DNA from 3 places in the Arthrobacter sp. BI5 genome. Region 2 is predicted to be linked to each of the others. Evidence: riboswitches for the same ligand, from Rfam matches in the RefSeq annotation. Region 2 holds a riboswitch; each other region holds the start of a gene.
What was found. A riboswitch is a leader RNA that binds a small molecule or an ion and turns the genes downstream of it on or off. The one in region 2 is predicted to bind S-adenosylmethionine.
Positions count from the first base shown of each region.

Region 1: another riboswitch for S-adenosylmethionine. It lies ahead of AC1MED_RS17090 (DUF1737 domain-containing protein); the one in region 2 lies ahead of AC1MED_RS06205 (bifunctional o-acetylhomoserine/o-acetylserine sulfhydrylase).
Region 3: another riboswitch for S-adenosylmethionine. It lies ahead of AC1MED_RS12505 (aminotransferase class V-fold PLP-dependent enzyme); the one in region 2 lies ahead of AC1MED_RS06205 (bifunctional o-acetylhomoserine/o-acetylserine sulfhydrylase).

Region 1 covers NZ_CM155264.1:3,679,591-3,687,408, forward strand. The annotation lists gene cls (cardiolipin synthase) at 1-405, opposite strand, end outside; gene AC1MED_RS17075 (aminodeoxychorismate lyase) at 482-1,456, shown strand; gene AC1MED_RS17080 (glycosyltransferase family 2 protein) at 1,476-2,213, opposite strand; gene AC1MED_RS17085 (ATP-grasp domain-containing protein) at 2,200-3,156, opposite strand; SAM riboswitch class IV at 3,461-3,575, shown strand; gene AC1MED_RS17090 (DUF1737 domain-containing protein) at 3,614-3,907, shown strand; gene AC1MED_RS17095 (rhodanese-like domain-containing protein) at 3,904-4,323, shown strand; gene AC1MED_RS17100 (O-succinylhomoserine sulfhydrylase) at 4,324-5,532, shown strand; gene AC1MED_RS17105 (glutamate--cysteine ligase 2) at 5,529-6,767, opposite strand; gene AC1MED_RS17110 (UDP-N-acetylglucosamine 1-carboxyvinyltransferase) at 6,828-7,818, opposite strand, start outside.
Region 2 covers NZ_CM155264.1:1,373,141-1,380,958, reverse strand. The annotation lists gene AC1MED_RS06220 (hypothetical protein) at 1-128, shown strand, start outside; gene AC1MED_RS06215 (MFS transporter) at 268-1,650, opposite strand; gene metX (homoserine O-acetyltransferase MetX) at 1,823-2,959, opposite strand; SAM riboswitch class IV at 2,971-3,086, opposite strand; gene AC1MED_RS06205 (bifunctional o-acetylhomoserine/o-acetylserine sulfhydrylase) at 3,171-4,487, opposite strand; SAM riboswitch class IV at 4,551-4,666, opposite strand; gene AC1MED_RS06200 (VOC family protein) at 4,824-5,462, shown strand; gene AC1MED_RS06195 (CPBP family intramembrane glutamic endopeptidase) at 5,555-6,331, opposite strand; gene AC1MED_RS06190 (histidine phosphatase family protein) at 6,412-7,068, shown strand; gene AC1MED_RS06185 (phenylacetate--CoA ligase family protein) at 7,102-7,818, opposite strand, start outside.
Region 3 covers NZ_CM155264.1:2,715,160-2,722,977, reverse strand. The annotation lists gene AC1MED_RS12515 (Nramp family divalent metal transporter) at 1-1,224, opposite strand, end outside; gene AC1MED_RS12510 (class I SAM-dependent methyltransferase) at 1,306-2,064, opposite strand; gene AC1MED_RS12505 (aminotransferase class V-fold PLP-dependent enzyme) at 2,135-3,559, opposite strand; SAM riboswitch class IV at 3,594-3,707, opposite strand; gene hisN (histidinol-phosphatase) at 3,796-4,608, opposite strand; gene rsgA (ribosome small subunit-dependent GTPase A) at 4,690-5,805, opposite strand; gene aroA (3-phosphoshikimate 1-carboxyvinyltransferase) at 5,789-7,186, opposite strand; gene AC1MED_RS12485 (DoxX family protein) at 7,194-7,742, opposite strand.

The DNA of each region.
Region 1 (7,818 bases), 1.5 Mb from region 2:
GCCGGGCAGGAGTTCCACGTGGTTGCCGTCCACCATCGGCAGCGAACCCAGTGTCTTGTTCAGTTCCGCCGCGGAGGACACCCACTCCGGACCCTCGTAGCTGCTTTCCAGCATCGCCAGTTCGGAGGTGCCGGCGCGCACGCGGGTGTTCACCGCTTCCTGCTGCGCCCGGCGCTTCCGGGAGAGCCGGAAGTTGCCGAAGAGCAGGAACAGGACCAGGCCCAGGGCCGGGACGAAGAAGATGCCCAGCAGCCAGGCCATGGCGGTGGTGGGACGGCGGTTGCCCGGGATGATGCCCAGCGCCAGGACCCTGATGACGAGGTCGACCAGGGTCAGAATGAGGACGACCCAGGACGGGAGTGTTCCCACTAGCGGAAATGGCCACAGCACAGGCGAACCCCTCATGATCCAGACCCGCGGAACAGTTCCGGAACGGGCAACCCGCAAATCCTATCCCGGCACGCCGCACTAAGCTGAAGGCATGACTACCCCTGCCTCTGTTCCGGCCCGCCCGACGGTGCTGGTGTTCCTCGATCCCGCGTTTGAAAACGGCCGCGTCGCCGACTCGTCCAAGCCGCAGCTGATGGCCACGGACCAGGGCGCGACGCGCGGCGACGGCGTTTTCGAGTCGTTGCTGGTGGTGGGGGGACGGCCGCGCAAGCTGCAGGCCCACCTGAGCCGGCTGGCCGGCTCCGCGCGCGCCCTGGAGCTGGCCATCCCGGACGAGGACGCCTGGCGCCGCGCGATCGGGACGGCCATCAGCGAGTTCGGCGGCCCGGCTGACGACGCCGGCGATGCTGGCGAAGCTGACGGTGCGGCTGACGAGGTGGTGGTGAAACTGCTCGCCACCCGCGGCGTCGAGGGCGACTCCGCACCGACGTGCTGGGTCCAGGCCTCCCCTCCGCCGGCCGTCGGGCGGCTGCAGCGTGAGACGGGCATTGACGTCATCCTGCTGGACCGCGGCTATGACAGCGAGGTGGGCGAACGCGCCCCGTGGCTGCTGCTGGGCGCCAAGACGCTGTCCTACGCGGTGAACATGGCGGCGCTCCGGTATGCCCACCACCAGGGCGCGGACGATGTCATCTTCACCTCCGCGGACGGCCGGGTCCTGGAGGGTCCGACGTCGACCGTGCTGCTGGCGCACCTGGAATCCACCGACGACGGCGCGGGCGGGGTGCGGACCGTGCGCCGGCTGATCACCCCGCAGCTGGATAGCGGAATCCTTCCCGGCACCTCGCAGGGCGCCCTGTTCACTGCGGCGAAGGCCGCCGGGTGGGAACTCGGCTACGGTCCGCTGGTCCCCGAGGACTTGTACGACGCGGACGCCGTCTGGCTCATCTCGAGCATCCGGCTCCTCGCCCCGGTGAACCACATCGACGGCAAGGAGATCGGCACGCCCGAACTGCGGCGGCAGCTCACGGCGGAGCTCAACGAACTTTTCGCCACGATCGAGTAAGGCGCGGAGCGACCCGAGCTCAGCTCCGGGTCCTTGGGCGATGGAACCGGTCCCCCGCGGTAGTCGCTGAAGTATCGGCGTAGGCCAAGTCACGCGGAGCGGAGGCCACCCGGTAGCCGGCGCGGCGCACCCGCCTGATCAGTTCCCGGTCTCCGCCCACCAGCAGGTCTTCCGGGAGAGGTCCGATTTCCTCAAGCACGGCCCGGGATACCGCTCTGATGTTGCCGGGGCGGGCCGGCAGGCAGCCGCTCACGGCGAGGGCTCTCCGGAGCAACCCGGCGCCGCGGCTCAGGGAGGATGGTATCCGGGGCCGCTCCGGGGCCGCCGTGGCCGGCCGGGCGTCGCCGCAGACCGCGCCGGTATTCTCGTCCGCGAAGCCTTGGAGCATCCTTTTGACCGTGTTCCGTGAGAGGACCACGTCCGAATCCATGAACACCACGACCTCGCCGGATGCGTGCCGTAAGCCCAGATTCAGGGCGGCACCTGTGCCCACGTTGGCCTGGCTGAGCACTTTGATTCGGAGATCGGCCGCGGCCACGCCCTTCATCAGTTCGAACGTGTTGTCGGTCGAGCCGTCGTCGACCAGCACCACTTCGTAACGGTCGTAGCTGGTGAGCTGGATGGAGCGTACACAGCTCTCTATGCGGGCCGCCTCGTTGAAGGCCGGCACAATGATCGACACAGTCGGCCACATGTCCAGCAGGGTGGGCACCCCGCGGCGACGCCGCACTGCGGCGCGGACCTCATACCAGGGCATTGCCGTGCACCCGTGGGAACTGACGGAAGGATGCCGGGTTGAACGATGGCAGGGTAAATGCCCCTAGAACGGCGTCGAGCAATTCCGGGACGAGCCCGCTGTTCCTGCCGAACCGGGCGGTCACACCGAGCACCACCGGCGTCCCGTCGGCACGCCGCCTGACATCGACGCCAACCGGGCCGGTCAGCCCAAGCGCGCGGACAGCGGCCATGGCCACATTTCCCACATCCATGGCCTCGCCGATTTCGACCCGACGGGCGGCCGCCGCGTTTCCAGCCTTCCCCTGGGCCGGTGCAGTTTTTTCGATAACGACGACGAACGGAGCGGCCGCGTTCTGCACCGGGGTGCCGAAGACCATCGGGCCGTAAGCGGTTCCCGGGATGAATTCCTGCACGATCTGGCCTTCCGGCAGTCTGTGCCAGTCCACGTCGCTGCCTCCGTCGACGACGGTCACGCCGCTGCCGCCGCCGGAGACCCGGGGGCGGACGACTACCGGTCCGCCAAGCGCTTCCATGGCGGCCTCAGCGCCGGAGAAATCCCGGGGCACCCCGAACCGCGGGACGGCCACCCCGGCCGATTGCAGCCGCCATGCGGTAAAGAGCCTGTCGTGGGCGAGGGCCACGGGTCCCGGCTCGCCAATGATGACGCGGACATCGGGGCCGAAGGCGGGCCGGAAGGCCGCCAGCTGCGGCAGCTCGTCAGTCACGGTAGGAATGACAACGTTCACGTCTTCGGCGGCCACCAGCCGGCGGAGCGCCGAGACCAGCTCCGGATCCGAGGCCTCCGGGACGCGGACGGCGGTGATTCCCGACCCTGCCGGCAGTTCGCGGATGTCGGTACCCAGGACGGGGACGCCTCGCGCTTTGAGCTGGGCCGCGACGGCCCGTCCGGCAGGTCCCCCCGCGCCGGTGATGAGCACGCGGGGCTTCACAGGTGGTCCCATAAAAATCCAGTTCCTTCGTAGACATGCCGGGTGCCCCAGTGCAGCGCCTGGCTAATGCTGGTTATCCCATTGGAAATCTGCTGGCACGTCGGTCGTGCCCGTCCCAGTCAAGGCGAGGGTGGCCAGGGATATCCCGAGTAGGAACTACCCGAATCTGCCCCGCAGGCACTGCGCCGGATGCCCACGAGTACTGGGGTTGCTGCCAGCGCTACCCGCGCCCATGCCGTTGCTGGAAACGCCGGCCCGTGACTTAACATGACGGCGCCGCCGGTGCCGACGGCACGGAAGTGCTACGTTTTTGGGGAGTAATGAGACCCGGCGCCAAGCCCTGACTGGCCGGTCGGCAACCCTCCCTTTCGCGGCGGGGTGCCTCAGGTGAATACTCGGCATATCGAGAGTTCGAGCTGCAAGCGTGAAAGTAAGGAGATCCGTCGTGCCCGACGCGTCCGCACCCGCTGTGCCCGCCACAGCCCCCGCCCCGTCCTCCGCCGCCCCCGGCCCGGCCGCCGAAGCGAGGCTGGCCTACCGCCTGTTCACCGGTCCCGATGACCGCAGCTTCTGCGAACGGGTCTCCGCCGCCCTGGCCGAGGGCTATGTCCTGCATGGCAGCCCCTCCGCGACCTTCAATGGCAGCACCGTGATCGTGGCCCAGGCGCTCGTGCTGCCGTCCGCCATCGCGAGCGCTGACGCCGCCGTCGCCAACGCGGTGGATGAGCTGGACGTCGAGTTCGACGGCGGGGGCCACGCATGAACTACGCCGGAGACCTGAGCCCGGAGGAGGCATGGGCCACGCTTGAGGCGGGCGCCGTCCTGGTGGACGTCCGCACCGAGGGCGAATGGGCCCGGATCGGCACCCCCGACACCACGGCCGCGGGCGAACGACGGAACGATCCGCTCTTCATCCAGTGGAACCTGGCCGGCGGCATCCCCAATTCGCAGTTTGTTGAACAGTTGAAACAGCGGGCCCCGAAAGGCGGAGGAACCGAACTGGTCTTCCTGTGCCGTTCAGGCGCCCGGTCCGTCGCCGCGGCAATAGCGGCGACGGAAGCCGGCTTCACCTCTTACAACGTCCTCGAGGGCTTCGAAGGCGAACCGGACCGTCACGGCGAACGCACCGTCAACGGCTGGAAAAACCGCGGCCTGCCCACCAACCCCGGAAAGCACTAAGTGAGCTTTAATCCCGATGCCCAAGGCTGGAGCCCGGACACCCAGGCCGTCCGCGGCGGACTCGACCGCACCGGCTTCCAGGAGACCACCGAACCGATCTTCCTGAACTCAGGCTTCGTCTACGAATCCGCCGCCGCCGCGGAACGCGCCTTCACCGGCGAGGACGAACGCTTTGTGTATTCGCGCTACGGCAACCCCTCGGTGGCCACCTTCCAGGAGCGGCTCCGGCTGCTGGAAGGAACCGAAGCATGCTTCGCGACGGCGTCCGGCATGTCCGCCGTGTTCACCGCGCTGGGGGCGCTGCTGGGGGCCGGCGACCGGGTAGTCGCCGCCCGCTCCCTCTTCGGATCCTGCTTCGTGATCCTCAACGAGATCCTCCCCCGCTGGGGTGTGGAGACGGTCTTCGTGGACGGCCCCGACCTTGAGCAGTGGCGCTCGGCGCTGTCGGAGCCGACGACGGCGGTCTTCTTCGAGTCGCCGTCGAACCCGATGCAGGAAATCGTGGACATCGCCGCCGTGAGCGAACTGGCGCACGCCGCCGGCGCGACCGTCATCGTTGACAACGTCTTTGCCACTCCCCTGCTGCAGCGCTGCGGGGAACTCGGCGCGGACGTGATTGTGTATTCCGGCACCAAACACATTGACGGCCAGGGCCGGGTGCTCGGCGGCGCGATCCTGGGCACCAAGGAGTTCATCGAAGGCCCGGTCAAGCAGCTTATGCGCCACACCGGCCCGGCGCTCTCCGCCTTCAACGCGTGGGTGCTGACCAAGGGGCTGGAGACCATGGCCCTGCGGGTGAACCACTCCTCCGCCTCCGCGCTGCGGCTGGCCGAGTGGCTCCAGGAGCAGCCGGCGGTCAGCTGGGTCAAGTACCCGCTGCTGCCATCCCATCCGCAGTACGAGCTGGCCGCACGGCAGATGAAGGCCGGCGGCACCGTCTTGACGTTCGAGCTGTCACCCTCGCCCGGCCGCACGGCCAAGGAGGCCGCCTTTGCGCTGCTGGACTCGCTGCGGATCATCGATATTTCCAACAACCTGGGTGATTCGAAGTCCCTGATCACCCATCCGGCCACCACGACGCACCGCGCCATGGGACCGGACGGCCGGGCAGCGATCGGGCTGAGCGACGGCGTCGTCCGGCTGTCGGTGGGCCTGGAAGACGTCGAGGACCTGATCCGCGACCTCGGGCAGGCACTCAAGCAGGTTTAGTCCCGGCGTACCCGTGAGAGCACGGGGGTCGGCTCCGCTGCCGCCCTGGCGTCCGCGCCGTGCGTCGTGACCCGCACGGCGTGGGCGACGACGGCGGCCAGGCCTGCGTCGTCGGCGGGCGTGTCCAGCCCGGGCGCGCAGAGCGCCTGGCGCTGCAGCTGCGACCCGGTGCCGTTCGCCAGGACCCGGTCCACGCCGCGGCGCGCCAGTTCCAGCTCGCCCTGCTCCGCCAGGACGGGGGCCACGAAGTCCACCAGCGCATGCACCACCTCGGCGGCAGGGGCGGGCCGGAAGCTGCCGAAGTCCAGCAGCTCGCCGCGCAGCCCGCAGTTGCTGGCCTGCCAGGCGGCCATCTTCAGCAGCACCGTCGGTACCGGGGCCGGATCCACGCCGTCGCGCCACTCCCGGCTGGCGGACTCCACCAGTGCGCGCACCAGCACCGCGATCAGCGCTGCGTCCTCCGCGCGCAGGCAGACATCCGCGACCCGGACCTCGACGGTGGGGTGGTGCCGGGCCAGCCGCGCGTCGAAGTAGACCATGCCTTCGTCAAACAGCACCCCGCTCTCCAGCAGCCGCGTGACTACCCGCCGGTACACCGGAAGGCTGCCGAAGATCGTGGCGGGACCGGCTGCCGGCCAGCGGTTCCACGCCTGGGTACGGTAGCTTTCGAAGCCGGTCTCCGCCCCGTTCCAGAAGGGCGAGTTGGCGCTGAGCGCGATGAGCACCGCCAGCTTGTCCCGGATCCGGTCCAGGACCGCCACGCCCTCCTCCGGGGATTCGATGAAGGTGTGGACATGGAATCCGCAGGTCAGCTGCTCCTGCACGGTGAGGCCGAACCGCTTTTGCATGGTGGCATAGCGCGGGTTGGGGGTTGTGTGCGTAGCGGACGCCAGCGGCGAGGTGGCCAGGGCCGCCACCCGGGCGCCATGGGTCAGGGCGGCGCGGTCCGTGAACGCCCGGGACTGCCGGATCTGCTGCAGCAGCCCGCCGTGGTCCAGGCAGGGGACGGTCTGCGTCTCGATCTGCTCGAGCTTAAGCTCGAAACTGAAACCGGAATCGTCGTGGTGCGGATCGCGACCGGCAGACGCGGGCGGCGCGGCGGCGGCGGCGTACGGATCGTGACCGGCACCGGGGGCCGGCCTCAGCCCCCTCAACAGTGCGTCGGCGAGCGCCAGCGGGACCCCGGTGACGGGGTCCACGATCAGCAGTTCCTCCTCAACGCCGAAGGTGCGCATGCAACCATTGTGCGCCAGCCCCTCCCCCGGTGCGCTACCCCACCGCGCCGGTCAGACGAGTCAGTCCTGGAAGTACTCGATCCTGGCGCCGATGGTGTTGAGCCGCTCGGCGAGGTCCTCGTAGCCGCGTTCGATTACGTAAATGTTGCGCAGCTCGGAGACGCCCCGCGCGGCGAGCATGGCCAGCAGCAGGCAGGCTGCCGGGCGCAGGGCCGGCGGGCAGCCGACTTCCGCGGCCCGCCACCTCGTGGGCCCGTTGACGTAAATCCGGTGCGGATCCAGCAGCTGGACCTGGGCGCCGAGCTTGTTCAACTCGGTCAGGTAAATGGCCCGGTTCTCGTACACCCAGTCGTGGATCATCGTCTGGCCCTGTGCGTTGGCGGCGATGACGGCGAAGAACGGCAGGTTGTCGATGTTCAGGCCGGGGAAAGGCATCGGGTGGATCTTGTCCGTCGGCGCCCGCAGCTCGGAGGGCTTGGTGGTGACGTCCACCAGCCGGGTGCGGCCGTTGCGGGCAAGGTACTCTGCGGACACCTCCAGCCGCTGGCCCATCTGCTCCAGCGTTGCCAGCTCGATCTCCATGAACTCGATCGGGACCCGCCGGATCGTGACTTCCGAGTTGGTCACGATGCCGGCGGTGATCAGGCTCATCGCCTCAATCGGGTCCTCGGAGGGGAAATACTCGATATCGGCGTCGATTGACGGGCGGCCGACGATCTTCAGCGTCGTGGTGCCTACGCCGTCGATCTCCACGCCCAGCATCTGCAGGTAGAAGCAGAGGTCCTGGACCATGTAGTTCGGGCTGGCGTTGCGGATGATGGTGGTGCCACGGCGGTGGGCTGCAGCCATGATGGCGTTTTCGGTCACGGTGTCGCCGCGCTCACTCAGGACGAAGGAACGGTCGTGGCCGTCCGCGGGCGGCGCCTGCACGCTGTAGAAGCCGGACTTCGCCTCGACGCTGAGGCCGAACTGGCGCAGGGCCTGCATGTGCGGCTCCACGGTGCGGGTGCCGAGGTCGCAGCCGCCCGCGTACGGCAGCCGGTATTCGGCG
Region 2 (7,818 bases):
CTGAGGTCGATACTAATCCGATTGTATATGGCATTGGCGCGGAACTAGCGGGCGGCGGCGTCGTCACCGCCGTGCTTCCACGCGCCGAGCTCAAACTCATACAGGTGCAGTTCGCTACACGGGCGTAACGCCCCGCTGGCTCCGTGAACCGGTCCCCTGCCGATGCGAGCGGCGTCCACGATCTCCCGATCCCAACGACAGCAGCCCCCGTCCCCGCAATGCGGGGACGGGGGCTGCCTGGTCTTGACTCGTGCAGTTGTCTGCCGGTTACTTCTTACCGGCGGCCAGGAGGTCGGCAGTGCCCTGGGCGTCGGCGGCGTCGACGTCGTGGAGCGAGATACCGCGGGTTTCCTTCAGGAAGTAGACCGCCACGATGGTGACCAGGCAGGCGCCCAGCAGGTAGATGGCAACCGGGGTGGAGGACTTGTACTGGCCCAGCAGCGAGCTGGCGATGATCGGGGCAAGCGACCCGGCCACGATCGAGGTGACCTGGTAGCCCAGGGAAACACCGGAGTAGCGCATCCGGGTCGGGAACATCTCGGCCATGATGGCCGGCTGCCCGGCGTACATCAGGGCGTGGAAGAGCAGGCCGATGGTGATGGCGGCGAGGATGATGAGGTCGTTCTTGGTGTCCATCATCGGGAAGGCGAAGAAGCCCCAGGTTCCGCCCAGGACGGCGCCGGCCATGTAGACCGGCTTGCGGCCGAAGCGGTCGGAGAGCTTGCCGACCATCGGCACCACGGAGAAGTGGATGAAGTGCGCCACGAGGAGCAGCAGCAGGATGCGCGAGGTGTCGGCCTGGACGATCACCTTCAGGTAGGTGATGGAGAAGGTGACGACGAGGTAGTACAGGACGTTTTCGGCAAAACGCAGGCCCATGGCGGTGAAGACGCCGCGGGGGTAGCGGCGGAAGACCTCGGCCACGCCGTAGCCCTTGTTTTCCGTAACAACTTCCTTCTGTGCCTCGAGGAAGATCGGGGCGTCCTGGACTTTGGTGCGGATGTAGTAGCCAATGACCACGATCACGGCGGAGAGCCAGAACGCGATGCGCCAGCCCCAGCCGAGGAAGTCCGCCGAGGACAGGATGGAGGAGAGCAGGAAGAGCACGCCGGTGGCGAGCAGGTTGCCCATCGGGACCGCCGACTGCGGCCAGCTGGCCCAGAAGCCGCGGGACTTGCTGGGGCTGTGCTCGGCGACGAGCAGGACGGCGCCGCCCCACTCACCGCCGACGGCGAAGCCCTGGGCAAAGCGCAGGAAGACCAGGAGCGCCGGAGCCCAGTAGCCGATCTGCTGGAAGCTCGGCAGGCAGCCCATCAGGAAGGTCGAGACACCGACCAGGATGATGCTGAGCTGCAACAGCTGCTTGCGGCCGAACTTGTCGCCGAAGTGGCCAAAGACGATGCCGCCGATGGGGCGGGCAACGAAGCCCACCGCGTAGGTCAGGAACGCGGCGATGATGCCGTCCAGTTCCGTTCCGGAGTTGGGGAAGAACATCTTGCCAAAGACCAGCGTCGCCGCCGAGGCGTAGAGGAAGAATTCATACCACTCCACCACCGTGCCGGCCATCGAGGCTGCCACTACTTTCTTGAGACCTGACGTCTTGACGTCGGTGTCCTCTGCGCGCCTTGCGGCGGCGTTTTCCGTGCTCATGCGAACTCCTTCGGTGTCGCCTTCGACACCCTGTGGACCATTGGGCTGACTAACGTGTGTGTGAGTTGGGACACACGGCGTCATTCTCCACGAGTATGGACTGCGGGCGCGGAAGGCTCAACGACCAATCGCGCAGAGGGCGTCTGCAAAAATGCACACGAGCTGGTGCCGGCTAGGCGAAGAAGTTGCCGCGGAGCTGTTCGCTGAGCTGCCCGATTTCGGTCAGGAAGCCGTCATGGCCGATCGGCGCCTCGATGACGTGCACAGGCACCTCGCCCGGCAGCGCGCCGGCGAGTTCACGGGACTGGGCCGGGAAATACAACCGGTCCGAGTCCACGGCCGCCACAAAGAACTCCGCGGTGGCCCGCGAAACAGCCTGCTCCAGGCTTCCCCGGCCGCGGCTGACGTCGTGGCTCATCAGCGCCTCGGTGATGGCGATGTAGCTGTTGGCGTCGAAGCGGCGGACCAGCTTGTTGCCCTGGTGGTCCAGATAGCTCTCCACCTGGTAACGGCCCCGGCCGGCCAGCGACCCGGCTTCCAACGGGTCCTCCGCCGCCTGGGCGTTCCGGCCAAAGCGGGCGTCCAGCTCCGCGGCGGAACGGTAGGTGATGTGGGCGATCCGGCGCGCCAGGGCCAGGCCGGCGTCCGGTTCCGGGCCGCCGTAGTAGTCACCGCCGTTGAAGTTGGGGTCCTGGCGGATCGCCAGGGTCTGGGCCTGGGCGAACGCGATCTGCTCGGCGGTGCTGCGGGCGCCTATCGAAATCACGGCGCAGCGCCGGACCCGGTCCGGGTAGCTGACCGCCCACTCCAGCGCACGGGCTCCCCCGAGCGAACCCCCCAGCACGGCATACCAGCTGCTGATTCCCAGCGCGTCGGCGAGCCGCGCCTCGGCGGCGGTGCTGTCCCGCAGGGTGACCAGCGGAAACCGCGAGCCCCAGGGCCGTCCGTCGGGGGCCGGCGTGGACGGCCCGGTGGAGCCGTAGCAGCCGCCGAGGATGTTGATCGAGACCACAAAGTACTTGTCCGTGTCCACCGGGGCGCCCGGGCCGGCCAGCTGTTCCCACCAGCCCGGCTCTTCGCCGGCGCCGCGGGTGACGTGGGTGTCGCCGGTCAGGGCGTGCTCGATCAGCACGGCGTTGGAGGCGTCGGCGTTCAGCGTCCCCCAGGTCTCGTAGGCGAGGGTGACCTCCGGCAGGGTGGCACCGGATTCAAGGGCCAAAGAACCGAGCGGGAGGTACTGCACCGTCCCATCAGGAACAGTGGAGGGTTTGCATTCGGGTACACCCGTGCGGGTGACGGCAATCGTCATGTGAGGACCTAACTTCGCGCTTGCCCGCCGTCAGCTGACCGGCAGGCCAGGTCTTCACCCGGGGCACCCCGCCGCAAATGGAGGGTTGCCGGCCAGCAAGCCGGGGCTGTCGCTGGCACTCATGACCTGCCTCGATTCTACGAAACCCGGCGGCGCAAGCGCGAAGATTGTGACGGCTGTGTGACAGCCGGTCCCGTCGGCGCCGCCCGCCTCAGGCGTTCTTGGCCGCGCGGAAGCCGGCGTCGAGGTCCGCGATGATGTCGTCGATGTGTTCGAGTCCCACCGAAAGCCGCACCAGGCCGGGGTTGACGCCGGCCACCGCCTGCTGCTCCGGCGAGAGCTGGCTGTGCGTGGTCGACGCCGGGTGGATGACCAGCGAGCGCACGTCGCCGATGTTCGCCACATGGGAGTGCAGTTCGAGGGCGTCGACGAAGCGCTTGCCGGCCTCCGCTCCCCCGGCCAGGTTGAAGGAGACGACGGCGCCGGTGCCCTTCGGCCCGTACTTGCGGCCGCGCTCGTACCAGGGGCTGGACGGCAGCCCGGCGTAGGCGACGGATTCGACGTCGGCCCTGGCCTCCAGCCATTCGGCAACCCTGACGGCGTTGGCAACGTGCCGCTCCATCCGCAGGCTCAGCGTCTCGATGCCCTGGGCGATCAGGAAGGCGTTGAACGGCGAGACGGCGGAGCCGAGGTCGCGCAGCAGCTGGACCCGGGCCTTGAGGATGTAGGACAGGTTGGCGCCCAGCGCACCGTCCGCGCCGAGGTCTCGGGCGTAGACCAGGCCGTTGTAGGTGGGGTCAGGGGTGTTGAAGCCGGGGTAGCGCTCCGGGTCCTTGCCGAAGTCGAAGTTGCCGGAGTCCACGATGACGCCGGCAATCGCGGTGCCGTGCCCGCCGAGGTATTTGGTGGCCGAGTGGACCACAATGTCGGCGCCCCACTCGATCGGCCGGATCAGGTAGGGGGTGGAGAGCGTGTTGTCCACGATCAGCGGCACCCCGGCCCGGTGCGCCACGTCCGCGATGCCCTCGATGTCCAGCACGTCCTGCCGGGGGTTGGACACCACCTCACCGAAGAACAGCTTGGTGTTCGGCTGCACGGCGTCGCGCCACTGCTCCAGGTTGTCCGGGTCCGCGACGAAAGTTACCGAGATGCCGAATTTCTTCAGCGTGTGGGCCAGCAAGTTGTAGGTGCCGCCGTAGAGGCTGGGGCTGGCCACCACATGGTCCCCGGCCTCGGCGATGTTGAGGATCGCAAGGGTTTCGGCGGCTTGCCCGGAACTGAGCAGAAGCGCCCCGAGGCCGCCCTCGAGGCTCGCCACGCGCTGCTCCACCGCGTCCTGGGTGGGGTTTCCGATCCGGGTGTAGATGGGGGCGAGTTCGGCGAGCGCGAAGCGGTTGGCCGCGCTTTCCGCGCTGGGGAAGACGAACGACGTCGTCTGGTAGATCGGCAGCGACCGCGCACCGGTGGCGGAATCCGGCTCCTGGCCGGCGTGGATCTGGCGGGTTTCAAAGGACCAGGCGTTGGACATCGGGGATCTCCTGAGTGACTGGGCACAGGCCCTTCCGGTCCTCCCGGGACCGGAACGGCTCTGCCGCCGCGCTTGCCTCCCGGCGGGCGCCGGAGGGCCAGGTCTTCACCCGGGGCACCCCACCGCGCAAGGAGGGTTGCCGGCCAGCAAGCCGGGGCTTGGTGCTGGCACTCATGACCTGGCTCCAGTTTAGGAAGGCTCGACGGCGGCTGGATAGCTTTGTGACGAATATGAATTTGGCCCGTGGACCGGCCCTGGAGCCCTGGAAAATGACATCCCATCAGGGTTAGGACAGCCTAAGCTGAGAGCTCCATCACAAAGTGCCAAGATGAGGGCATGCGCATGGATCACGTCTCTTACGCCTGTGAACAAGATGGCCTCGCTGCCACCACCGAACGTATCGCGTCCGCCCTCGGGGTCGAAGCCGTCAAGGGCGGAGTCCACCCCCGGTTCGGGACCCGCAACATGATTATCCCGCTCGCCGGGCACAAGTACCTGGAGGTCGTGGAGGTCCTGGACCACCCTGCCTCGGACAAGGCGCCGTTCGGCCAGGCCGTCCGGGCCCGTTCCGCCGCCGGCGGCGGCTGGATGGGCTGGTGCGTTGAGGTTGACGACCTGGCACCCTTCGAGGAGCGCCTGGGCCGGTCGGCCGTCAACGGCAACCGCAAGTTCCCCGACGGCCGCGAACTGGTCTGGAAGCAGATCGGCATCCTGGGCCTTATCGCGGATCCGCAGGTCCCCTACATGCTCAAGTGGGAGGGCGATCCCGCCCTGCACCCGTCCAACGCCTACGAGAGCGGCGTCAAGATGTCCGCGCTCACCATCGCAGGCTCCGCCGAGCGGGTCACCGAGTGGCTGGGCGAACCGGTGGAGAAGCCGCTGGAGGATGTGGACGTGAACTGGCTGGCCCCGCACGGTACGCCGGGCATCCTGTCCGTCACCTTCGAAACCGATTCCGGAGCCGTCACCATCTGACGCTTCCTGCCCGAAAAACTTCGGCCGCCAGCAGCGGGTGCCAATGATGCCACCCACCGCTGGCGGCCGAATCCTTTTAAGGCCTGGTGCGCCTAGCCGAGGCCGATCGCCTTGCCGAAGAGGCTGAACCCGACGAAGGCCACGATGTCCAGCAGCGCATGGGCGATCACCAGCGGCATCACGCGTCGCGTCTTCGTATAGATCAGCGCGAAGATGACGCCCATGATGGCGTTGCCGATGAAGGGCCCAAAGCCCTGGTAGAGGTGGTAGCTGCCGCGCAGCATGGAACTGGCGAAGATGGCCAGCGGCATGCCCCAGCCGAACTTGCCGAGCCGGTCGAGCAGGTAGCCGACCACAATGACTTCTTCCACGATCCCGTGCCGGATCGCGGAGAGGATCAGCACCGGGACGGTCCACCAGTAGGAGTCCAGCGCGCTGGGGATGATCGCCGTCGTGATCCCCAGCGCCCGGCCGGCCGCGTACAGGCCCAGCGAGGGTATGCCGATCAGGGCGGCGAGGCCGAGGCCCTGGGCCAGGTCCTTGCCGGGCCGGGCGAAGTTGAAGCCCAGCTTCCGGAACGCCGAGGTCCCGGTGCCGGCGGCCAGGCCGGCGGGCCGGTGTTCGGTCAGGAAGTAGATCACCAGCACCACCGGCACCAGGGCGAAGATGATGTCCAGCAGTTGGTAGGTGAGGTCGAAGTACTCGCGGGTGCTCTGCGAGCGGTTCAGCGTCGAGGTGCCCTGCGCCAGCGGCGCACGGGTCAGTTTGTCCAGCAACTGCACCACCGAGTACACCGCCGACTGCCCGAGCGACAGCCCCAGGACGATCCAGACTTCTAGCCGCAGCCGACGGCGGGAGGGAACCAACATGTTTCTATCTTGCCTGCCGTTGCCGGGAGTTGACTGCACGTGCCTATGCTGGGGCTGTGAGTGCGCCCGGGAGAATTTTTATGATCCGGCATGGCCAGTCCGCCGCCAACGCCGACACCTCGATCTACAACCGGGTGCCCGATTACCGGATCCCGCTGACGCCGCTGGGTGTCGAGCAGGCCACGGCCGCCGGTGAGCAGCTGCGGCGGCAGCTGGACGGTCAGCGGGTGTGCGTGTACGTCTCCCCCTACCTGCGGGCCTACCAGACGCTGGAGGCGCTGCAGCTGGGTTCCCTGACCGAACGCGTCATCGAAGAGCCGCGGCTGCGCGAGCAGGACTGGGCGAACTTCCAGATCGCCGGCGACATCGAGGACCAGAAGGAGCTCCGCAACGCCTACGGGCACTTCTTCTACCGGTTCCGGGAAGGCGAGTCCGGTTCCGACGTCTACGACCGGATCTCCTCGTTCATGGAAACCCTGTACCGGCACTGGTCCAAGCCGAACTACGCCCCGAACGCGCTGTTCGTGACGCACGGGCTGACCATGCGGCTGTTCTGCATGCGCTGGTTCCACTGGTCGGTGGAGTACTTCGAGTCGCTGAACAACCCGGACAACGCCGAGATCCGCACCCTGCTGCGCACCCGGCAGGGCAAGTACGAGCTGGACAAGCCGTTCAGCCAGTGGGAGGACCGCCGGGTGGATGAGACCGTGCTGGACGCCCCGCCGATGTTCTTCTAAGCGACGCCCGGTCTTCTAGGCGCTGCCCGGTGTTTAAGGGACGCCCGGCGCGCGCTTGAGGGCGATGACCTGATGGAACTTGCCGCTCCGGCCGGTCTGCTCCGGCGCCTCACCGGCACGGACCAGCTCCACGTTCGCCAGGCCCTGGCCGGCCAGGAAACCGGCGAGCCTGGCCGCCACGTCCTGCCACACCTCATCCGCCGCGGCGCCGGGCTCCAGTTCAAGCCGGACCCGCAGCTGCGCCGGGCCGGACTGGACCAGCTGGCAGCGGTGCACCCCGGGCGCGCCGTCGATCGGGGCGGTGACGGCCAGCGGCAGGATACTCACCGTGCGGCCGCTGGCGTTGTCCAGGTGCAGCACGTCGTCGTGCCGGCCGGCCACCCGGACGGCGGGCAGCGGGTTGCCGCATTCGCAGGGACCGGGCTTGGCGAGGACCGAATCGCCCAGGTCGTAGCGGATCAGCGGCTGGACCCGGTTGGCGAGGTTGGTCAGCAGCACCGTGTGCGATGCCTTCCCCGGAGGCGTGGGCCGGTAGTCCTCCTCCACCGGCTCCAGGATCACCCAGTCGCTGTTGACGTGCAGCCAGCCGCGGGGACAGTCCAGGGCGATGGGGCTGAACTCCGAGGCGGCGTAGACGTTGTGGACCCCGCAGCCCAGCGACGCGGCCAGCCGGGCCGGGTCGCCGAGGGACTCGCCGCTGGACTCCACCACCGCGGGCCGGATCCGCAACCGGCCCGCGTCCTGCTCCTC
Region 3 (7,818 bases), 1.3 Mb from region 2:
CACCCGCAGGATCACCCCGTCGGCGAAGCGGCCCATCAAAGACTTGCTGCTGGTCAGCACCACGAGCGGAACCAGAACGAACGGGATCCCGAAGCTGAGCACCACCTGGCTGAGCACGAGCCCCCAGGTGGGGTCGAAGCCCACTGCCAGCAGGACCACCGCGGGGATCAGGGTGAGCACCCGGCGCGTCATCAGCGGAATCCGGATCGTCAGCAGGCCCTGCATGATGGTGCCGCCGGCATAGCAGCCCACCGAGGTGGAGGCCAGGCCGGAAGCGAGCAGGCCGACGGCGAACACCACACCCACCACCGGGCCGAGGTTGGCCGTGATGGCGGCGTGGGCGCCCTCGATGGTGTCCGTTCCCTCCTCACCGCCGAGCGTGGACGCGGCCAGCAGCAGCATGCCGATGTTGACGATACCGGCCACGGCCAGGGCCGCGACGACGTCCCAGCGCGTGGCCTTGACCAGCCGCGCCATCGCGTGCGGCGGCACGTGGAGGTGGGGGTTCGGGCGGTGCCGGTCCCGGGAGAGTGCGGAGTGGACGTAGATGGCGTGCGGCATCACGGTCGCGCCGAGCATGCTCGCGGCCAGCAGCACCGTGTCCGGGCCCTGGAAGCCGGGCACAAGTCCGGCCACTACGCCGCCGGGATCGGGCGGGCTGATGAACAGTCCGGCCAGGAAGCCGACGGTGATGATGCCGAGCAGGAAGATAATGACGAACTCAAACGGCCGCTGCTGGTTCCGGCTCTGCACGGCGAGCAGTGCCATGGAAATGCCGCCGACGATCACGGCGCCGAGGGGCAGGGGGAGGCCGAACAACAGGTACAGGGCGACGGCGCCGCCCACCACCTCGGCGAGGTCGGTGGCCGCCGCCACGATTTCGGCCTGGACCCAGAAAGCACGGCGCCACACCGGCCGGAGCCGTTCGCCGAGGATCTCGGGAAGGCTTTTGCCGGTGACGATGCCGAGTTTGGCGGACTGGTACTGGACCAGCACCGCCATCACGTTGGCCGCGACGAGGACCCAGACGAGCAGGTAGCCGTACTGCGCCCCGGCCGTGAGGTTAGCGGCGACGTTGCCGGGATCCACGTAGGCGATGGCGGCCACGAACGCCGGGCCGAGCAGGCCGAGCAGGGCACGGCGGCGGCCCCGGACCCTGCGGGCGGGCGGCGGCCCCGCGGGGCGGGGTTCGTGTCCGGTGACGTCCAGCACTGCGGCTCCCATGAAGTTCCAGGGTGCCTACACACAAAAGTTAGGCACACCGAAATGATAGGTGCGGCATGCCCCCAGCGCAATGCGGGAACCTCAGGCCCGGGCGGCGCGCCAGGTTTGCGTCAGGTAGGGGAGCGGCAGGAGCTCGCCGGGAGTGTGCCCGAGGTGCTCGTGCAGGTACCAGTCGAGGTTGCCGAAGACCTTGGCCCGGGTGGTCTCGCCTGCCCGCAGGTAGTAGCTGCGGGACTTGGCCAGTTCCATGAGGTCCTGGCTGGTGACTGGGTCCTCCCAACGGGTGAGGTGGCTCTGCAACCCGGTGAATTCCGGTCCCAGCGGCGGTGTGAAGTCGGGCTTGTGGACGTCCCCGGCGTGCATGATCCGCGAGAGCCGGTGCACCCACGGGACCGAGGTGTCGAGTTGGTTCCAGATCAGGCCGAGGATGCCCTGCGGGCGCAGGATCCGGGCAGCCTCGGTGCTGGCCAGCAGGGGATCGCACCAGTGCCAGGCCTGGGCCACCGTGACCAGGTCGAACGCCCCGGACGCCAGTCCCGTGTGTTCGGCGGTGCCCTCGACGGCGGTGACGTCCGGCAACGTGCGGCGCAGCTGTTCCAGCATGTCCGGGGACGGGTCCACGGCCACCGTCTTCAGTCCCCGTTCGACCAGGAGAGCCGTGAATTTGCCCGTGCCGGCGCCCAGGTCGGCGGCGTCCCGGGCCCCGCCGGGGATCAGCCAGTCGGCCGAGTCCGCGGGGTAGCCCGGCCGGACCCGGTCGTAGTGCTCGCCGCCGTCCTGGAAGCTCTGGCCGAGCTCCTGTCGCCGGTGGTGGTGGAGTTTGGGGCCGCCGCGTGCCACGTGCGATCTCCTTCGGCAGCAATAGGTAAGTACCCTCCGAATTTACCGCACGCGGCCGGAGGCGGGGCCCCTAGTCGAGGGTGCAGGGGGCGGCTCCCGCGGTGCCCGGCGTGTTCGGCGCCCAGTGCGGGTAGCTGCGCGCGTCGTTGGCCGGCACCCAGCGGCCGGCGTCCACCACGTAGTCCCAGCCCAGGCCGCCCCGCCGCAGCTCCTGGAGACCGGCGAGCAGCCGCTGGGCGTCCTCGAGCCGGGAGCCGAGGCCGAAGCTGGCGCGCAGCGACCCGGCCGGCAGGCCAAGCCGCTTCAGCAGCGGATGGGCGCAGAACCGGCCGTCGCGCAGGCCGATGCCGTGTTCGGCGGAGAGGTAGGCGGCGACCAGTCCGGCGTCGTACCCGGCGACCGAGAAGTTCACGACGCCGATCGTCCCGGGCCCCTCCCCGCGGGCGGTGTCTTCGAAGATGTGGTGCACGCTCACACCCTCGATCCGCTGCAGGCCCTCCACCAGGAAGGAGCGGATGGCGTCCTCGTGGGCGTGCCACTGCTGTTCGTCAAGCGACTCGATCACCTGGCTGGCGCGGGCCAGCGCGGCGGCGCCGAGGACGTTCGGGGAGCCGCCCTCGTGGCGGGCCGGGCCGGTGGTCCAGCTGACGGTGTCGAGCCGCGCATCCCGCACGGCGCCGCCCCCGGCAAGGTGCGGGGTGCCGGCGTCGAGCCAGTCCGGCCGGCCCACCAGCACCCCGGCGCCGAACGGGGCGTAGAGCTTGTGGCCGGAGAAGGCGAGGTAATCGACGTCGTCGGCGGCGATGTTGATGCGGCGGTGCGGGGCCAGTTGGGCGGCGTCCACGGCGATCCGGGCGCCGAATTCGTGCGCCAGGGCGGCCAGCTCACGGATCGGCAGGATTTCGCCGGTGACGTTGGATGCGCCGGTCACGGCCAGCAGGCTCACGTCGCCGTGGGTGAGTTCCGTCCGGAGCCGTGCCAGGGTGCCGGCCAGGGTGGGCGCCGCGACGACGCTGCGGTGCGGGACGTTCTGCCAGGGCAGCAGGTTGGCGTGGTGCTCAATGTCGAGGTAAAGCACCTCGCCGGTGTGCTGGCCGCCGGCAACGGGCAGGCAGCCGGCCAGCAGGTTCAGCGAATCGGTGGTGTTCCGGGTGAAGATCACCGAGTCGTCCGGGCGTCCGCCGACGAACCCGCGGACGATGTTCCGGGCGTTTTCGTACACCGAGGTGCTGAGCTGGGAGGCGTAGCCGGCGCCGCGGTGCACGCTGGCGTAGTAGGGCAGGATCTCGTTCAAGTAGGCGGACACCACGGACAGCGCCGGGGCCGAGGCGCCGTAGTCGAGGTTGGCGTAGCGGACCTGGCCGCCCTGGATCAGCGGGGCCTGGATCTCGGCGCCGGAGACGGCGGACAGCGGCCGGCGCGCGGCGTCGAAGCGCGTCTCGGAAAGGGCCGCGCCGGCGCTGGTGGTGTGGGTGGGGATGGTGGCAGTCGTCATGGGACCTCGCTCAAAAAGGACCCCGCTCACAGGGGATCCGCGCTTGCCGGGTCCGCTCCGGACCGGCCAGGTCGTCACCCGGGGCACCCCGCCGCGAATGGAGGGTTGCCGGCCAGCAAACCGGGGTTTAGCGCTGGCACTCGTGACCTGTTTCGAGCCTAGGACATGGCCCGGCGGACGGAAAAGCGAGGCGGAAATATGAAGCGCTGTGTTACGAACTGCCGCGGGCGGGCCGGCTAGAGCAGGTCATCCAGGCCGGGGTTGAGGCGCTTGAGGACCTCCGAGTGCAGGATCGAGTTGGTGGCCAGGGCGTTGCCGCCGAAGGGACCGTCCTCACCCTCGAGCGAGGTGAAGCGGCCGCCGGCTTCCGTCACGATCGGGACCAGCGCCGCCATGTCGTAGAGGTTGAGTTCAGGCTCGCAGGCGATGTCGACGGCGCCTTCGGCCACCAGGCAGTAGGACCAGAAGTCGCCGTAGGCGCGGGTGCGCCAGACCTCCTCAGTGAGGCCAAGGAACTCATCGAGGTTGCCTCGCTGCTTCCAGCCGCCCAGGCTCGAGTAGGACAGCGAGGCGTCGGCCAGCCGGGAGACGTTCGAGACTTTCAGCCGGCTGGCGGCGGCCAGCGAGCGGCCCGTGTAGGCGCCGGCGCCCTTGGCCGCCCACCAGCGTTTGCCCAGGGCCGGGGCACTGACGACGCCGACCACGGGCTCGCCTTCATCGACCAGGGCGATCAGGGTGGCCCAGACTGGGACGCCGCGGACAAAGTTCTTGGTGCCGTCGATTGGGTCGATGATCCAGCGGCGGGAGCCGTGGCCGGAGCTGCCGAACTCCTCGCCGAGCACGGCGTCGCGGGGGCGGGAGCGGGACAGTTGCCCCCGGATGGCTTCCTCGGCGGCCTTGTCCGCGTCGGTGACGGGAGTGAGGTCCGGCTTCGTCTCGATCCGAAGGTCGAGCGCCTTGAAGCGGTTCATGGTCTGGGAATCTACGGAATCTGCCAGTACATGGGCAAGGCGCAGGTCATCGTTGTAGCTCGAAGCGGGTTGACTCATGCCTCCAAACTACCGCCAAAACGCGCCGCAGGCCGGGAGGCCACGTCGCCCGCTGCCGGGCGACCCGCTCGGCAGGCGCTGCTAGGAGACGCTGCCGAGTTCCTTGGTGTCCTGCGCTTCCAGCCGCGGGTCGGTGCCGAGCAGCCTGCGCAGCGAGGCGAGCCGGGCCGGGCCGGACGGGCCGGCGTGGCCGCCCTGCACCCAGGCGTCCACCCCACAGTTGACGGCGGAGGCGTCGTGCTTGCAGCCCCGTTCGCAGTCCTCGGTGCCGGGCGCCAGGTCCGGGAAGGAGCGCAGGATCCGGTCCGGGTCCACGTGGGCCAGGCCGAAGGAGCGGATGCCGGGGGTGTCGATGATCCAGCTGCCGGCGGGCGCATCGTTGACCTTCAGCGCCAGCGCGGAGGATGAGGTGTGGCGGCCGCGGCCGGTGACGGCGTTGACGCCGCCGGTGGCGCGTTCGGCGCCGGTGAGCGCGTTCACCATGGTGGATTTGCCGACGCCGGAGTGGCCCAGCATTACGGTGACTTTTCCGTCGAGGTACGCGCGCAGCTGCGAGACGGCGGTCTTGTCCAGCCGGGCGGAGAGGCCGTCATCGGAGCGGGCGTCGATGCCGGAGGCTGCCGAATCCGCGGTCTTGGAGATGATCACCGGGAAGTCGAGGTGCCGGTAGTTGTCGAGCAGTTCGGCAGGATCCTTGACGTCCGCCTTGGTGACCAGCAGCAGGGGCTCGATTCCGGCGTCGTAGGCGGCCACCAGGGCCCGGTCGATGAACCCGGTGCGCGGTTCCGGGTTCGCCGCGGCCACGACGACGACCAGCTGGTCGGCGTTGGCGACGACGGCGCGTTCGATCGGGTCCGTGTCGTCCGCGCTGCGCCGCAGCAGGGTGCGGCGGTCCTGGATCTTGACCAGCCGCGCCAGCGTGTCCGGCTCGCCGCTGACGTCCCCGACGAGGGAGACGAAGTCCCCGGCTACGACGGGGTTGCGGCGCAGTTCGCGGGCACGGGCCGCGATGATCTTGCGTTCCGTGCCGGTGCCTTCACCGACGACGGCGGTGTAACGTCCGCGGTCAACCGTGATGATGCGTCCGGTGACGGCGTCGTCGTGGCTGGGCCGGTCCTTGGTGCGGGGCCGGGTGCCCTTTTTATTCGGCCGGATCCGGACGTCGGATTCGTCCCAGGAGTCAGTGCTGCGGGCCACCGGCGGCGTCCTTCCCGGCGGAGGCTCCCGGGGCCAGCATGGCGTCCCAGAGCCGGGGGAAATCGGGCATGGTTTTGGACGTTGTGGCGATGTCCTCGACCTCCACGCCGGGCACGGCGAGGCCGAGGATGGCGCCGGCGGTGGCCATGCGGTGGTCGGCGTAGCTGTGCACGACGCCGCCGTGCAGTGAGGCCGGGCGGATGATGAGTCCGTCGGCGGTTTCTTCGGCGTCACCGCCGAGCCTTTTGATCTCGGCCACCAGGGCGGCGAGCCGGTCCGTCTCGTGTCCGCGCAGGTGCGCGATGCCGGTGAGCCGTGAGGGTCCGTTGGCCAGCGCGCAGAGCGCTGCGACGGTCGGCGCGAGCTCGCTGGTCTCGTCGAAGTCGCCGCCCTTGATTTCCGGGCCGCCGGTGACGGTCAGTGTGCCGTCGTCGAGACTGACGCTTGCCCCCATGGTGGCGAGGATGGTGCGCCAGAGGTCTCCCACCTGGGTGGTGTCGGCCGGCCAGTTGGGGATCCGGACGGTTCCGCGGGTGGCGAGGGCCGCGGCGAGGAAGGGCCCGGCGTTGGAGAGGTCCTGTTCGATCCGCTGGTCGAAGGCGCGGATCGGTCCGGGGGAGACAACCCAGTGGTTCGGCACGGAGTCATCGACCGCCACGCCGACGCCGCGCAGCACCGCGACCGTCATACTGATGTGGTCCAGGCTGGGCACCGGTTTTCCCACATGTTCCAGGTGGAGTCCCTCGGTGAAGCGCGCGCCGGCCAGCAGCAGGGCGGAGACGAACTGGGACGAGGCGCTGGCGTCGATGACGAGGTGGCCGCCGCGGACTTCCCCGGTGCCGTGGACGGTGAAGGGCAACGACGACGCCGGTCCGCCCTCGGGTGCGCTGACCGCCACCCCGAGTCCGGTCAGTGCCTCGATGATGGTGCCCATCGGGCGTTTGCGTGCGTGCGGATCGCCGTCGAAGCGGGACTCGCCGCGGCGCAGCGCGGCGACCGGAGGGACAAAGCGCATGACCGTGCCGGCCAGGCCGCAGTCAATTGCGGCGCCCGTTGCGGCATCACCGTCGGCAGCCAGGGGGATGGGCGTGATGTCCAGGTCCGGTCCGTAGGCGCCGTCGCCGGGCACCTCGGTGATGGTGGCCCCCAGCTGCCGCAGCGCCTCGATCATCAGGGCCGAGTCGCGGGAGTGCAACGGGGTGCGCAGCCGCGAAGGGCCGTCGGCGAGGGCGGCCAGGACGAGGTACCGGTTGGTCAGGGACTTCGACCCGGGCACCGTAACGGTGGCGTCGACCGGTCGCTCCGCGAACGGCGCACGCCAGTGCGGACCGCCGCCGGCCGGAAGGGAAGTGGCTGCTGCGGTGGGGGTGGTGCCAGTCATTGCCGTCTTAGGCTCCGACGGCGTGGTCCACGGCCTTGCGGACCGCCTTGTCAGCCTTCTTCAGCTTTTTGCCCGTGGTCTTGCGTGCGTCGGCGGCGAGGTGGGCCGTAGTCTTGCGCGCGTCCGCGGCGAGGTGCTCGGCACGCCAGGCCAGGCTCGGCTTGCCCGCGGTGTCCACGGATGCCAGCAGGACGCCGCCGGTCAGGGAAACGTTCTTCAGCAACTGCTTGCGCCGGGCGTCGCGGCCCTGCTTGGAGGAGATGTCCGCGCTGCGCCATTCCACGTAAGCGTTAAGGGCCGAGATAGCTGCCAGCACGGTGGCGGCCAGGCGGGAGGCCTTGCCGAGAGCCAGGCAGACGCCGGCACCCACCTGGGTGCCGCCGATGACGCGGGCCAGGACTTTCTCGTTGGTCTGGAAGGGGAGGGACTCAGCGGCGCGGCGCAGCAGGGGAGACAGCTGGGTCGCAGTGTCATCCGCATTCTTCAGCTTGTCCATGCCTGCGAGCACGAAACTGGAGGCGAGCATAGGGCGGGCGAGAAAGCGGACAAAGGACATGAATTTCCTCCTGGATGGACGAACCGCGGACGCTGTGCGGGAGAACCGGTTCTAGTCTTGCACTTTTGCGGAATAT